Regions from separate parts of the Mesorhizobium sp. CA15 genome, predicted to be linked through region 1. Evidence: predicted binding sites of a transcription regulator. Region 1 holds the regulator's gene; each other region holds the start of a gene.
The links. The regulator LexA, encoded in region 1, represses DNA repair genes until DNA is damaged. The targets are predictions, from matches to a motif close to TGTTCNNNNTGTGTTCNG.

Region 1 (4,962 bases):
ACGCCGCGCCGTCGACCAGTTCCACAAGAGTTTTCGCCCGCTCCTTGAGGCCGGGCATAGCGGCAAGCAGTTGCGCCTTGCGCCGGTCATCGAGCTTTGCCGCGAGCGCCGGGCCGCCTTCGAGATATGGCAAGGTGGCGACGAAGATGTCAAACAGCGCCCGGTCGTCCATCTTGCGCATATGGATGCCGTTCAGCGCCTCGAGTTTGGCGAAGTCGAAGCGGGCCGCCCCCTTGTTGACGTCGCCGATGTCGAACCAGGCGATCATGTCCTTAATCGACATCACCTCGTCGTCGCCATGGCTCCAGCCGAGCCTGGCCAGATAGTTGAGCAGAGCCTCGGGCAGGTAGCCCATGGCGCGATATGCCTCGACGCCGAGCGCGCCGTGCCGCTTCGACAGCTTGGCGCCGTCGGCGCCGTGGATCAGCGGGATGTGCGACATCGATGGCACGTCCCAGCCCATGGCGTTGTAGATCACCGTCTGGCGCGCGGCATTGGTCAGGTGATCGTCGCCGCGGATGATGTGGGTGACGCCCATGTCGTGATCGTCGACGACGACGGCATGCATGTAGGTCGGGACGCCATCGGAACGCAGGATGATGAAGTCGTCGAGATCCTTGTTGGGGAAGCGCACCTCGCCCTGCACGCGGTCGTTGACGATCGTCACGCCCTCGGTCGGCGCCTTGATGCGGATCGCGCCCTTGACGCCTGCCGGCGCCTCGGAGGGGCCGCGGTCGCGCCAATGGCCGTTGTAACGCGGCGGCAGGCCCTTGGCACGTGCGGCCTCGCGCATCGCCTCCAGCTCCGCCGGCGTCTCGTAGCTGTAATAGGCCTTGCCCATGCGCACGAGCTGCTCCGCCACCTCGCGGTGACGCGGCGCGCGCTCGAACTGCGAGACGGCGTCGCCATCCCAGGAGAGGCCAAGCCAGGTCAGCCCGTCGAGAATGGCAGCCGTGGCAGCTTCGGTGGAGCGCTCGCGATCGGTATCCTCGATGCGCAGCAGCATCGTGCCGCCGGTGTGCTTGGCATAGAGCCAGTTGAACAGCGCCGTGCGCGCCCCGCCGATATGCAGGTAACCTGTAGGCGAGGGGGCAAAACGGGTGACGACCTTGTCGGACATGGAACTCTCGAGGAAGCGCTGAAAAATGCATGTTTCGCGCAGACTTCCACGCGACCGGCGTTCATGTAGCATAGGCGGTCTGGGGCGCAAGGGGCAGACCCGATGGCTGGACGTGGCCGGGGCGTGAGGGAGGGCGGGGAAACGACAGCTGGCGTCAGCGAGCGCCTGATGTTTGCCCATGCCGCGCCTGCGGAAGAAGCGCCGGTTTCGCTTCCGGAACTCCGTCTACCAGCCGGGCTTCTGCCGCCCGGTGCCGGTGCGCTTCAGCCAGCCTCGTCAATAGACACCGTAGGCCGAATCCGCAAACAGCTTGGCCGCGCTTCGCTTCCTGCGTTGCGCCGAGGCATCGCCGTCGCCATGGAGATCGAGCTTGACCGTGGCGTGGGCTTCCTGCTGGTGCCGGTGTTCCTGGCAGCCGGCGTGATCTGTTACTTCTCGCTGAGCGCCGAGCCGGACCTCTACAGGCCGCTTGCGGCGGTCGCCCTGATGGCGGTCTGCGCGGCGGTCTCGCGTTCCCGGCACAGAACGCACCTTGTCTTCATGGCGGCGTTTTTCTGCGCCTTGGGCTTTCTTGCGGCCAAGGTGGAGACCTGGCGGATGGCGACCCCGATGCTGGGTTCCGAAATCCAGACACGGCTGACGGGCCGCCTCGTCACCGCCGAGGCGATGGCCAACGGCCGTGTCCGGCTCACCATAGATCTGATATCCACGGAGCGTCCGAAGCTGCGCTACGCGCCGGACCGCATCAGGCTGTCGGCGCGCAGGATCCCGTCCGACATGTCGGCCGGGTCGATGCTGACCGGCTATGCCAAGCTGCTGCCGCCGACAGGTCCTGTTCGGCCGGACAGCTACGACTTTTCCTTCGACAGCTATTTTGCCGGCATAGGCGCCAGCGGCTTTTTCCTGGGCGATCCGAAACTTGTCGCGCCGACCCCGAGTGCGCCAACGGAGGTGCCGTTTGGCGCGCGCGTGGCATCGGCCATAGAAAATGCTCGCGAGGGGATTGCCGACCACATCAGGAGCAGCATCGGCGGTTCCGAGGGCGAGATCGCGGCGGCGCTGATCGTCGGCGTTCGTGCTGGCATTCCGGAAGCCATCAACGAGTCGATGCGACGCACCGGCATCTACCACATCATTTCGATCTCCGGCCTGCATATGGCGCTGGTCGCCGGCACGATCATGGTGCTTTTGCGCGGCGCCTTCGCGCTGTTTCCGGACTTCTCGTCGCGCCGGCCGGTGAAGAAATATGCCGCTGGCATCGCGCTGGCGTCGATCGCCGCCTATCTCGTGATCTCCGGCATCGTGGTGGCGGCCGAGCGAAGCTTCATCATGCTTGGCGTGATGCTGGTCGCCGTGCTTTTCGACCGCGCGGCGCTGACCATGCGCAACCTGGCGATCTCTGCCATCGCCGTCATCCTGGTCTCGCCGCATGAAGTGGTCGGCCCGAGCTTCCAGATGTCCTTCGCCGCCACCGCCGCCCTGGTCGGCGCCTATGCCGGCTTTGCCGACTATCGCGCCGGCAAAACGACCGCGCCGCCGGCAAAGCGTTCGTTTCTCGGGTTCTTATCGCGAAAACTGGCGATTGGAGCGGGTGGCGCCGCCGTGACGTCGCTCATCGCGGGCAGCGCAACATTGTTGTTTGCCATCTGGCACTTCCAGCGGGTGTCGCCGCTCAGCCTGCTGGCCAATCTGGCGGTCATGCCGATCGTCTCATTGGTCGTCATGCCGTTCGCCGTGCTGAGCGCGCTGGCCATGCCCTTCGGCTTAGACGGTCCCTTCCTCTTTGTCATGGGCAAAGGCCTGACGGCGATGATCGCCATTTCGGCATGGATTTCCGAGCGCTCACCGGTCGACGCCGTGGGGCTGATCTCGATCCAGTCGGTGCTGCTGGCGACGGTCGCGCTGGTCATCGCGACCATGGCTACCACCTGGCTGAGGCTTGCCGCCGTTCCTTTCGCGCTCGCTGCGCTGCTGGCCATTCCGCATGTCCGCACACCGGACGTGCTTATCTCGGAGGATGCGCATCTGGTGGCGATGCCGATCGGCGGCGGCGAGCTTGCCGTCAATCGCGAACGCTCCAACGAGTTCACCACCGACAATTGGAAACGGGCGCTGAAAGCCGAGGAGATCGTGCCGCCGGAAAGGTTCGCCAAAGATGCGCTGGACATTGCCGATCCCGTCGACCTGCCGCCCGGCTCGCCCTTCTATTGCAGCGGCGATCTCTGCATCGGTCGGCATCCTTCCGGCGCGATCGTCGCGCTCGCCGAGACCCGCGACACCGCCCGGCCGGCCTGCGGCTTCGCCGACCTCATCGTCATCAACGACGCCACGGCCTATAACCCGTGCCGCGATCCGCGTGTGCTCGTCGTCACCAAGCGGCAGCTGGCGCGCGACGGCAGCGCCGCCGTTTTCTTCGATCCGCAATCGGCAACCGCGCGGCCAACCGTCCGCTACGCGGTCGTAGAACCATACCGACCCTGGCACGAGCAGCGGAAATACACGCGCGAGGCGAGGGGACTGGCGCCCTATAAGCAGCCGGAAAAACCAGCCGCCGCACCGGCCCAATAGATTGTCGTCCGGGCGAAGAAGGCCGGGCAGTTCTGCTCAGTAGCGGCGGATAAGTCCGACGAGCTTGCCCTGAACCTTGACCCGATCCGGTCCGAAGATCCGGGTCTCATAGGCCGGGTTGGCGGCCTCGAGCGCGATCGAGGCACCCTTGCGGCGGAAACGCTTAAGCGTCGCCTCCTCATCGTCGACCAGCGCCACCACGATCTCGCCCGGGCTTGCGGTGTTGGCATTGCGGATGATGACGGTGTCGCCGTCGAAGATGCCGGCCTCGATCATCGAGTCGCCCTTGACCTCCAACGCGTAATGCTCGCCGCCCATGATCATGTCCGGCGGCACCGAGATCGAATGCGTCTGGTGCTGGATGGCGTCAATCGGCACGCCGGCGGCGATGCGGCCCATCACCGGAATGGATACGGCCGCCGCGGCCTCGTCGTCGTTGCTTGGCGTCGGGGTGCGCGATGGCGTCGTCGGCTTGACCTGGCGACTGAGATTGCCTTGGCCGCCCTGGATGATGCTCGGCGAAAACTTCTTCGCGGCATTCAGGCCAGGCGCGATCGAGTCGGGTAGGCGCAGCACTTCCAGCGCGCGCGCCCGGTTCGGCAGCCGGCGAATGAAGCCACGTTCCTCCAGCGCAGTGATCAGCCGGTGGATGCCGGACTTGGAGGCAAGGTCGAGCGCCTCCTTCATCTCATCGAATGATGGAGGAATCCCGCTCTCCTTCAGGCGTTCATGGATGAACATCAGGAGTTCATGTTGTTTGCGCGTCAGCATCGGCGGCCCCCACGGGTTCTGAAACCAGAATCAGAAAAACAAACCCAGAACAAACACTATCTGTTCCAGTTGTGTTCCGCAACCGTTTAAAGTTTAGTGAATTTGTTAAGGCTGCCGAAACAATGTCGCATCCGGTGACGGCCGGCTGCCCCTCCTGGGGCAGCGGCATTGATTTCGCTCGATTTTGGAGTTCCCCTTACGCTGAAATACAACCCGCCACGATCACGAAGCCGTGGTTGGCTCTACCGTAAGCGCGTGGCACCGTGAACGAAACGAACCCAAAATGCCAACCTTGGCGAAGTTCCGATCCGCAGTCTTCGCCGTCTATGGACCAGCTAACATAGGACCAAAGGTTCTTGCCCTGTCGCCGACGGTGGTGAGAAAACCCCCTTGGCCAGATCGAAATGGAGGCGGCAGCACAATGAGGGGAATTCCTGATCTCGCCGAAGTCGAGGCGATGGATGCCGCGGATCCGCTGCGCGCCATGCGCGATCGCTTCGTCT
Region 2 (4,962 bases), on a different contig from region 1:
GCCTTCCCGCGCCAACCGTTCGAGCTCGGCCTGCGGTCCAAGCCCGGATTCGGTCGGCTCGTCCGGATAATTGTATTCGAGGTCGCTGAGCGAGAAGGCGAGCTCGTCGGCGAAGCGCAGCGTCTCGGCCAACGCCTGCGGGTGGCGGCGGAAAAGCCGCGCCATCTCCAGCGGCGGCTTCAGGTGGCGCTCGGCATTGGCCATCAGCTCCAGCCCGACCTCGGAAACCGGCGTGTTGAGGCGGATCGCGGTCAGCACGTCCTGCAGCGGCCGGCGATCGGCGGCATGGTAGAGCACGTCGTTGGTGGCCATCAGCGGGACGCGGGCATGCTCGGCCATCGCGGAAGCCTGCTCGATGCGGAAACGGTCGTTGCCGGCATAATCCGGCGCCACGGCCAGCCGGAGCGCCGCGCCGAAGCGATCCTTAAACCGGCTAATGAATGCCAGGTTGTCTTGTGCGCCTGCCGACAGATCGGGCAGGATCGCCAGCGACATCCGATCGCCCCATTCGAGCAGGTCGCTCAACTGGAGCAGCGTCGCGCCCTTCTCGTTTTCGTCGCGCAGATTGGCTTGTGTGAGCATGCGGCAGAGATGCCCCCAGCCCTGGCGGTCGCGGGGATAGGCGAGGATATCCGGCGTGCCGTCGCCAAACACCAGGCGGCAGCCGGGATGATAGGCGAGCTTTTCCACCCTGGCCTGTTGCCAGGCGCGCACGACGCCGGCGACCGTGTTGCGGTCGGCAAGGCCGATCGAGGCAAAACCGTAGAACTTCGCCGTCACCACCAGCTCCTCGGGTTTCGAAGCGCCGCGCAGGAAGGAGAAATTCGAGCTTATGCCGAACTCGGCATAGGGGATGACGGTCAGCGCATTCATGCGAACACCCCATGCATGAACCAGCGTGGCGGCGCGGCCTGCGGCGCGCTGCTGTAGAGACCCTGGCGGTAGAGCCAGTAGCGGCGCCCCTCGCTGTCCTCGATGCGGTAATAGTCGCGGGTCGGCGCCTCTTTCTCGCCGGGCAGCTGGCGCCACCATTCGGCGGCGATGCGCTCCGGCCCCTCGGCGCGGGCGACACGATAGAGCGCGCGCCGCCAGCGGAAATTCATTGGCGGGCCCTCCGGGATCTCGGTCGCCGGCACCTCGATCGGCTCGGGCGAGCGGAACAGGCGCACCGGCCGCTCCGGCGGGTAAACGGTCATCGGTGGCGCTGTTCGGGGCGGCGGCGTCCGTCCGGCCGCCGGGGCGCGTCCTTGCGGCGCTTCGGCGAAAGGTACGGTTTTGACGGCGCGTTCCGGCAGATGGCTTTCGACGACCACCGGCTTCAGCACGGCGGCTTCGCCGAGACGGGCGCGGACGCGGTCGGCAAAGAGCGCGATGTCGGCGTCATCGTCGTCGGTCTCGCCGGTGAGGTCGCCCTGAGCCAAGTCGAAGGCCGCGACCGACAGCACGGACAGCCGCACGAGATCGAAGCCGAAGCCGGCGTCGATGCTCTGCTCCAGCGCGGTGAGCCGCTCATGGAACAATCTTTGGATCAGCCGCGGCTCGCGCATCGGGCGCGAGGTGCCGACGGCGATGCGGTTGACGGCGCCATCGACGCGGAAGAGAAGCAGCGCCAGCGTCCTTGCGCCCTCGCCGCGGCGTTCGAGGTCGGTCTTCAAGGCGATCGCCAGCCGGCTCACCAGCCGCTCGATGTCGTCGGTGAGCACGACCGGCTCGGCAAGATGGCGCTCGACCGAGAGCGGCGCGACGGGAAGGCGCGGCGACACGGCCTCGTCGAGGCGGCCGAGCGCCTGGTCGAGGCGCAGAAGCAAGGTGGCGCCGAAACGGCGGGCGAGCGGCGCGCGGGGTGCTGCCATCACCGCGCCGGCGGTGCGCAGGCCCACACTTTCCAGGCTGGCGCGGGTCTCCGGCGCGATGCGCAGCGCCGACAAGGGCAGCGGCGAAAGCAGCGCCTCCTCCTCGCCGCCGGCCACGATGCGATCGCCATGGAAGCGCGCCGCCGCCCAAGCGGCGCCCGGCGTCGAGGCCAGCCCGGCGCGGACATCGAAGCCCTGCTGGAAGAAGCGGGCGAGGATCTCGTCCTGCATGGCGCGCTCGCCGCCGAACAGATGCGTGCAGCCGGTGACGTCGAGGAACAGCCCGTCCTCGCCGTCGATCGCCACCAGCGGCGTGTAGCGGTCGCACCAGTCGGCAAGGCCTTCGAGCAGGCGGCGGTCGGCTTCCGGGTCTGCCTCGACCACATCGATCGAGGGATGCATGGCGCGCGCATCGGCGATGCCCATGCCGCGCTTCAATCTGAGCGCCTCAGCCCGCTCGTCGAGGGCTGCGATGCGCTGGGTGTTGTTGTCGCGATGGCTGATCACCAGCGGCGGCTGAAGCGACGGCAGGCGATGCGAGGGCCGGGAACGCCAGGACCGCCCCAGACGCTGGCGCAGGATCCGCTCCGCGGCCAGATGCGGGAACCACAGCGACAGAATTCTCTGTTCTTTCTGCAAAAGCGTGCTCATCGGGGTTCCACTCCAGTGTGAACTGTCCAGGCAGGGCCGTGCGGCTCTTGCCGATATCGACTTTGAAGGCGGGGCGGCCGATCGAGCCGGCGAGCGGCCCGGCGAGGGTCTCGCGACTTGCCGCGGGCGCCGCCGAAACGATGAGGCGCACCGGAGCGGCGGTGGGATCGGCCTCGCCGGCCTGGCGCAGCAACAGCAGCGGGCGGCCGGCGCTCCGGGCCCGCGCATGCAGCCGGCGCGTGGCGGTGAGGTCGAGAAGCCGCGGACTGCCGCGGATCTCGAGGATGACCGCGGCAAAGGCCGTCATGCGGGCCGCCTCCTCGGCGATCCACAGCGCGTCGAGCAGCTTCGGCGCCTCGGAAAACAGCAATTGCCCCGGCTCGATGCCGAACAGGGCATGAAGGCCCCTGGCATAGGGCATGCCGGCCTCGTGGAAGATTTCCGCCGTGCCGACCCAGAGGATCGGCAAACCCTGCTTCTCCCTGAGGACCAGGCTTACAAGCGAGAGCGCGAAGCCGGCAACGGCGCCGGCATCGCGGGTCTCCAGGCCATGGATTTCGCTGAGCGCCGTCTTGGGCAGGCCGCCGCCAAGCGCTGCATCGAGCCTATCGATGCCGGTGTGCAGGAAGGCATCCGCCGAAGCCACGGCAAGGCCGCGCCGGACAATCGTCATGTCCGGCCCGGCGGCATCGCTGGATGTTTGGTTTTGCGCCATTCCGGAGGGAAAACTGCTTCGCACTTTTCCTGGAATTGCTTCGGGCGCGCACCCCGAGGGCGCCTGCAGGCGCTCGGGCAGCGTTCCCTCGATCTTCGCGATCTGGCGGCGCAGGGCAAAAACAGTGTCCCGCGCCACGGCACTCATCGCCATGACGTTCACTTCCAGCAGCAATTGTTCCTGTTATGTTCCTATAGATTCCAGAGGCGCCCGGAAGAGTCAAGCAGAGTCGCAAGGAATTTATTCCTTCGCCTTTTACCCTGAAAGCGAACACCCCAGCCGGTCCATTTGCCTCAATCGGCGTGAAAGCCTATATGCCGGGATTAAAGGACATTTCATGGCCCGCATCTACAAGACCCGCACCTGGCACGACCAGCTCTCGCCGTCGATGGACGAGATGGAGCTTCTGGCGCTGGAGGCCTATGCCCATCTGCCGGACGAGTTCCGCAAGCTCACCGGCGAGATCATCATCCAGATTGCCGAGTTCCCGACCGACGAGATCATGGACGATCTGTCGCTGGAGACGCCCTTCGACCTGCTCGGCCTGTTCGAGGGGCGCGGCATCGCCGAGCGCTGGAACCCGCAGACCGGCGAAGGTCCAAACCGCATCACGCTCTACCGCCGCGCCATCCTCGACTACTGGGCCGAGAATGAAGAGACGATGGGCGACATCGTCACCCACGTGCTGATCCATGAGATCGGCCACCATTTCGGCCTGTCGGACGACGACATGGAGCGGATCGAGGAGGCGGCGGAGCAGGCGGCGGCAGGCTGAGCACGCACCTCGTCATCCTAGGGCGAAGCAAGGAGCGAAGCGACGCGCGTAGACCCTAGGATCCATGCCATTCCATCAGCACCAAGCCCGCGGTGCAGAACGGAACGCTTGCCGCCCGACACCCGCAAACGTCCCCTATATTCTGACTCGCTGCGCCTTTCGGCTCAGGTCCCGGCATGGATTCTAGGGTCTTCGCGACGGAGCTTCGCTCCTGCTCCGCCCTAGAATGACGAAGTAGGGGTTGCCTCCCTTCCTACCAGTCGCTGAGCTTGGTGTCCGGGCCGTAGTCCTGGCCTTCGACGTCCTTCACCACGGCCTGGCCGCAGCGCATCGACTTCGTCTGCTGGTCAAAGGCATAGGTCGGCGAGCCGAACAGGTGCCAGCCCTTGTTCAGGGCTGCCGTCACCTTGTGGCAGAAAGTTGAATCGTCCGGACCGGACAGAAAGCGGTAGAGTTTCATTTATCGAGCCTATCTTGAAGACCGGCGCATCATGCGCCGATGATCGCGGCCTTCGCCAGAAGTTTCTCGGCTTCCGCCAGATGCAGCCGCTCGACCATGCTGCCGTCCAGCGCAATCACGCCCTTGCCGGCATTCTCGGGCCGCGCGAACGCATCTTTGATCGCCCGGGCCGCAGCCAGCCTCTCGGGCGACGGCGAAAAGGCGCGGTTCGCCGGCTCGATCTGGGCGGGATGGATCAGCGACTTGCCGTCAAAGCCCATGGCGGCCCCGTCGGCGCATTCGCGGGCAAAAGCGTCGAGATCGCGAAAATCATTGGCAACGCCATCGATGACATCGAGACCGCCGGCCCGCGCCGCAAGCACCAGCTGCATCAGCCACGGCATCAGATAGCGTCGGTCGGGCGTCGCCAGGATGCCGGTCGCCTTCACCAGGTCATTCGTTCCGGTCACGAAACAAGCCAGCCTCGAAGCCGGATCGCGGCCGAGTTCGGCGATGGCGCCGATGTTGA
Region 3 (4,962 bases), on a different contig from region 1:
TCGTGTCGGCGCGCCGCACCTGCTCGGCCATGTAATTCTCATCGACATGGCCGTGACGCGCAAGGTCCATATAGATCGAGGCGATAAGATCGGCATGCTGTGCCGGCGCGATCTTGCGATAGTCGGGGAGCGCGCAGGCTTCCCAAAGCAGCGCCACGCGCTCCTTGCCGGTGGCCAAATCGCGGATGTCGCCGTCGCGCGACAGCTGTTCCAGCGCCTGCGCGTCGACGGCCGGCAGCGCCCGGGTCAAGCCTTCGACCGGCGCATTGGCCTCAATCGAGCGCTTCAGCGCATCGAGGCTGGAAAAGTCGAAATCGGCGGTGCGCCACTGCAGCACCTTCACCGGATCGAAATCGTGCCCCTCGATCTTGGCGACCAGTTCCTCGTCGAACGGGTCGACTTGGCCGGTGACGCCGAACGTCCCGTCGCGCAGGTGCCGGCCGGCGCGGCCGGCGATCTGGCCAAGCTCGGCGGCGGTCAGGTTGCGGTATTGATAGCCGTCGAACTTGCGGTTCTGAGCGAAGGCGACGTGATCGAGGTCGAGGTTCAGGCCCATGCCGATGGCGTCGGTGGCGACGAGATAGTCGACATCGCCGGACTGGAAGATCTCCACCTGGGCATTTCGGGTGCGCGGGGAAAGAGCGCCGAGCACGACGGCAGCACCCCCCTGCTGGCGGCGGATCAGCTCGGCGATCGCATAGACCTCGTCGGCCGAGAAGGCGACGATCGCCGTGCGCCGCGGCAACCGGGTGAGCTTCTTCGAGCCGGCATAGGCAAGGTGCGACAGCCGCGGCCGCGTCACCACTGACACGCCCTTCAACAGGCGCTGCAGGATGCCATGCATGGTGGCCGCGCCCAGGAGCAACGTCTCCTGGCGGCCGCGCAGATGCAGGATGCGATCGGTGAAGATATGGCCGCGCTCGAGATCGCCGGCGAGCTGCACCTCGTCGATGGCGACGAAGGCGGCGTCGGTCTCGCGCGGCATCGCCTCGACGGTGCAGACCGAATATTTCGCGCCGGCAGGCACGATCTTCTCCTCGCCGGTGATCAGCGCCACCTTGTGGGCGCCAACCTTCTCGCAGACGCGCGCATAGACTTCGCGGGCAAGCAGCCTCAGCGGCAAGCCGATGACACCGGTCTCATGCGCGACCATGCGCTCGATGGCGAGATGCGTCTTGCCGGTGTTGGTCGGGCCCAGTACGGCCGTCACGTCGCGGCCCGAAAGGATCAGCGGCTGGGAGTGTTTCGGCTGGATGTTCATCGGCTCGGAAATAAGGTTTCTGCCGCCCGTAGTCTGAAGCACGGCGCTGCCGCCGCGTGTGACAGGCGACACATAGGGACTTCGGGCGTGAAGCGAAAGCGGAATGTTCCCTCGCGAAGTGGCTATGCCGGAGGGAGCAGCCAAAATCGGCTGCTTGTTAACAGCTGGAACGAGTCTGGAACGAATCAGCGACGAATCGGTGACTCGTTCTGATTCAGGTTTTGTTCACGGCTATATGTGGATTTTTTGACGGTAAGTCTCACCACATGCTGAATCGCTGAACTGGCCCAATTCCTGCTTGGCCTCGGCCGGACCCGGGTTGTCGTTAAGCTTTGCCGGGCAATGGTCAGGCCCGACCTGAGGGCAGACTTCAAGTTTATGAAATTGTTGATTTTTCTTAATCGCTTTTAACGAGTTCGGTGACGTTTGCACCGTCCACTGTTAACTTTCCGGCCAAAGCCGGAACGAATCGGCGACGAATCAGCGATCCGGCGGTTTTCCTGGTTTGTTCACCCCTAGATATGGTGTTATCCACAGCTTGCCCACCGAGGATTCACAGCTTGTCGCAGCGGTTATGCACAAAGCGTGGCTGCGGCCGTTAACTTTTGCGTGCCGAATTGAGGCAAGGTGTCGCGCCGGCCTGCCGGCGAACAAAAAGGCGGCTCCGGTGCCGGAGCCGCCTTTGACGATAAATGGTGTCGGGCGACCTACTGGGGTGTCAGGCGAAATACTGACCGCCATTGGCGGTGATGGTCGAGCCGGTGATGAAGCTGGCTTCGTCGGAAGCCAGGAAGACGACGCAGCGCGCGATCTCTTCCGGCTCGCCGAGGCGACCGACCGGGATCTGAGCGATGATCGACTCCCGTACTTTTTCCGGCACGGCCATGACCATGTCGGTGGCGATGTAGCCGGGGCAGACGACATTGACTGTGATGCCGGCGCGAGCCCCCTCTTGAGCCAGCGCCTTGGTGAAGCCGATATCGCCGGCTTTCGAGGCCGAATAATTGACCTGGCCCATCTGACCCTTCTGGCCGTTGATAGAGGAAATGGTGATGACGCGGCCGAACTTGCGGTCGCGCATGCCGCTCCACAAAGGATGCGTCATGTTGAAGACGCCGGACAGGTTGGTGTCGATCACTTCCTTCCACTGTGCGGGCGTCATCTTGTGGAACATGGTGTCGCGGGTGATGCCGGCATTGTTGACCAGCACGGAGACCGGGCCGAGATCGGCCTCCACCTGCTTGATGCCTGCGGCACAGGCCTCGTAGTCGGCGACCGACCATTTGTAGACGGGGATACCAGTCTCGGCCTTGAATTTCTGGGCCGCCTCGTCATTGCCGGCATAGTTCGCCGCGACCGAATAGCCGGCGGTCTTCAAGGCGACCGATATCGCCGCGCCGATGCCGCGTGTTCCGCCCGTGACGATTGCTACTTTGGTCATGTGTGCTCCTCCCTGTTGATCGGAGGAGCGAGTAGGGAGTAGCGAATAGCGAGTAGGGGATTGAAGCCTGCTGCGCCGACGCCGTTTTCCCTATTCGCTACTCCCTATTCGCTATTCGCTCAGTTCAGCGCTTCCACGCACATCGCAACGCCCATGCCGCCGCCGATGCACAGCGTGGCAAGGCCCTTCCTGGCGCCGCGGCGACGCATCTCGTAGACCAGCGTGTTGAAGACGCGGGCGCCCGAAGCGCCGATCGGATGGCCGATGGCGATGGCGCCGCCGTTGACGTTGACGATCGAGGGATCCCAGCCCATGCCCTTGTTGACGGCGCAGGCCTGCGCGGCGAACGCCTCGTTGGCCTCGACGAGGTCGAGGTCCTTGATCGACCAGCCGGCCTTCTCCAGCGCCCGCTTCGAAGCGGGAATAGGCCCCGTGCCCATGATTGCCGGATCGACGCCGGCGGTCGCCCAGGAGGCGATGCGCACCAGCGGGGTGATGCCGCGCCGCACGGCCGCGGCCTCGGTCATCAGCAGCGCGCCGGCGGCGCCGTCATTGATGCCCGACGCGTTGGCGGCGGTGACCGTGCCGTCCTTGTCGAAAGCGGGCTTCAGCTTGGTCATGGCGTCGAGCGTCGCGCCGTGCCGGATGTACTCGTCCTGATCGACTGTTGTGTCGCCCTTCTTGCCCTTGATGGTGAAGGCGACGATCTCGTCCTTGAACTTGCCGGCCTTCTGCGCAGCCTCCGCCTTGTTCTGCGAGGCGAGCGCGAACTCGTCCTGGGTTTCGCGGGTGATCTGGAACTGGCGGGCGACGTTCTCGGCGGTGTTGCCCATATGGTAGCCATTGAAGGCATCCCACAGGCCGTCCTTGATCATGGTGTCGATCATCTTGTAGTCGCCCATCTTGACGCCGGCGCGCAGGTGCTCGGCATGCGGCGACATCGACATCGATTCCTGGCCGCCGGCGACGATCACCTTGGCGTCGCCGGTGGCGATCTGCTGCATGCCGAGCGCGATGGCGCGCAGGCCCGAGCCGCAAACCTGATTGAGGCCCCAGGCCGTGGTCTCCTTCGGCAGGCCGGCATTGATCGAGGCCTGGCGAGCCGGGTTCTGTCCTTGCGCGGCGGTCAGCACCTGGCCGAGGATGACCTCGTCGACTTCCGCCGCCTCGACGTTCGCGCGCGCCAGCAATTCCCTGATGACGACGGCGCCGAGCTCATGTGCCGGCGTGGCGGCGAAACTGCCGTTGAAGGATCCGACCGCGGTGCGAGCGGCGCTGGCGACGACGATGGAATTGGAAGCGGACATTTTCTTCTCCAGACTTCGAGGTGTCGTGTTCTAGGCTATCCTTGAAGACTTTCTTGCCGGTTCAGGCAGCCGAGTCAAACCGGAAATGGGCATGGCCGCCATGCGCGGCAAGCAGAGCGCGCGCCGGTTGCGGCAACATGACGTTGACCGCGCGGCGAATTTTGTCATGCCCTGCAGCATTAATTGATGCCGCAGTGCACAAACCGCTTGGAATTGTGAGGCTTTTGCGCGTATCCTCGATAAAGGGCGCAATCGTTACCGGCCGCTTACTCCTAGAGGTGCCGGTGTCCTGGGGAGGATACGGATGGCCGCAAAAGACGACCCGATCGTCATCAAGAAGTATGCCAATCGCCGGCTCTACAATACCGGCACGAGCACCTATGTGACGCTCGAGGACTTGGCCGAGATGGTCAAGAAGGGCGAGGAATTCACGGTCCAGGACGCAAAGACCGGCGACGACATCACGCATCCGGTGCTGACGCAGATCATCTTCGAGCTGGAGAACAAGGATGGGCAGAACATGCTGCCGATCCCGTTCCTGCGCCAGCTCATCTCCTTCTACGGCGATCAGATGCAGATGATCGTGCCGAGCTTCCTCGAACAATCGATGATCGCCTTCTCCAAGGAGCAGGAGCGGTTTCGCGAGCAGCTCAAGGGTACCTTCGGGAAAACGCCGATCGACATGATGAAGACGCCGATCAAGGCGCTCGAGGAACAGACGCGACGCAATGTCGAGATGTTCCAGAACGCCATGCGCATGTTCACGCCGTTCCCGCCCGCCGGCGGCAATTCAGCGCCGGCCGCCGAGCCCGCGAAGAAGGAAGAGAAGGGCGACGATCTGCAGGAATTGAAGGCGCAGATTGCGGCGATGCAGCGCAAGCTGGACACGATGTCCTGACGGGTGTGCCGCCGTTTGGCGGCGGTCGCGAACGCTGGAGATTGGCGCAAAAGGC

Region 2: a site for LexA is predicted at 3,395-3,412, ahead of LB515_RS26360 (ImuA family protein). Genes of this name have one in related genera too.
Region 3: a site for LexA is predicted at 1,427-1,444, ahead of LB515_RS14140 (helicase-related protein). Genes of this name have one in related genera too.

What each region holds. Positions count from the first base shown of each region.
Region 1 covers NZ_JAIUHQ010000001.1:222,355-227,316, reverse strand. Annotated here, with positions in the region: gene gltX (glutamate--tRNA ligase) at 1-1,120, opposite strand, end outside; gene LB515_RS01145 (ComEC/Rec2 family competence protein) at 1,223-3,688, shown strand; gene lexA (transcriptional repressor LexA) at 3,725-4,459, opposite strand; gene kynU (kynureninase) at 4,881-4,962, shown strand, end outside.
Region 2 covers NZ_JAIUHQ010000025.1:50,841-55,802, forward strand. Annotated here, with positions in the region: gene LB515_RS26350 (error-prone DNA polymerase) at 1-873, opposite strand, end outside; gene LB515_RS26355 (DUF6504 family protein) at 870-2,360, opposite strand; gene LB515_RS26360 (ImuA family protein) at 2,302-3,372, opposite strand; gene LB515_RS26365 (metallopeptidase family protein) at 3,557-3,994, shown strand; gene LB515_RS26370 (DUF1737 domain-containing protein) at 4,248-4,454, opposite strand; gene LB515_RS26375 (HpcH/HpaI aldolase/citrate lyase family protein) at 4,484-4,962, opposite strand, start outside.
Region 3 covers NZ_JAIUHQ010000007.1:49,312-54,273, reverse strand. Annotated here, with positions in the region: gene LB515_RS14140 (helicase-related protein) at 1-1,261, opposite strand, end outside; gene LB515_RS14135 (beta-ketoacyl-ACP reductase) at 1,980-2,702, opposite strand; gene LB515_RS14130 (acetyl-CoA C-acetyltransferase) at 2,822-4,009, opposite strand; gene phaR (polyhydroxyalkanoate synthesis repressor PhaR) at 4,314-4,907, shown strand.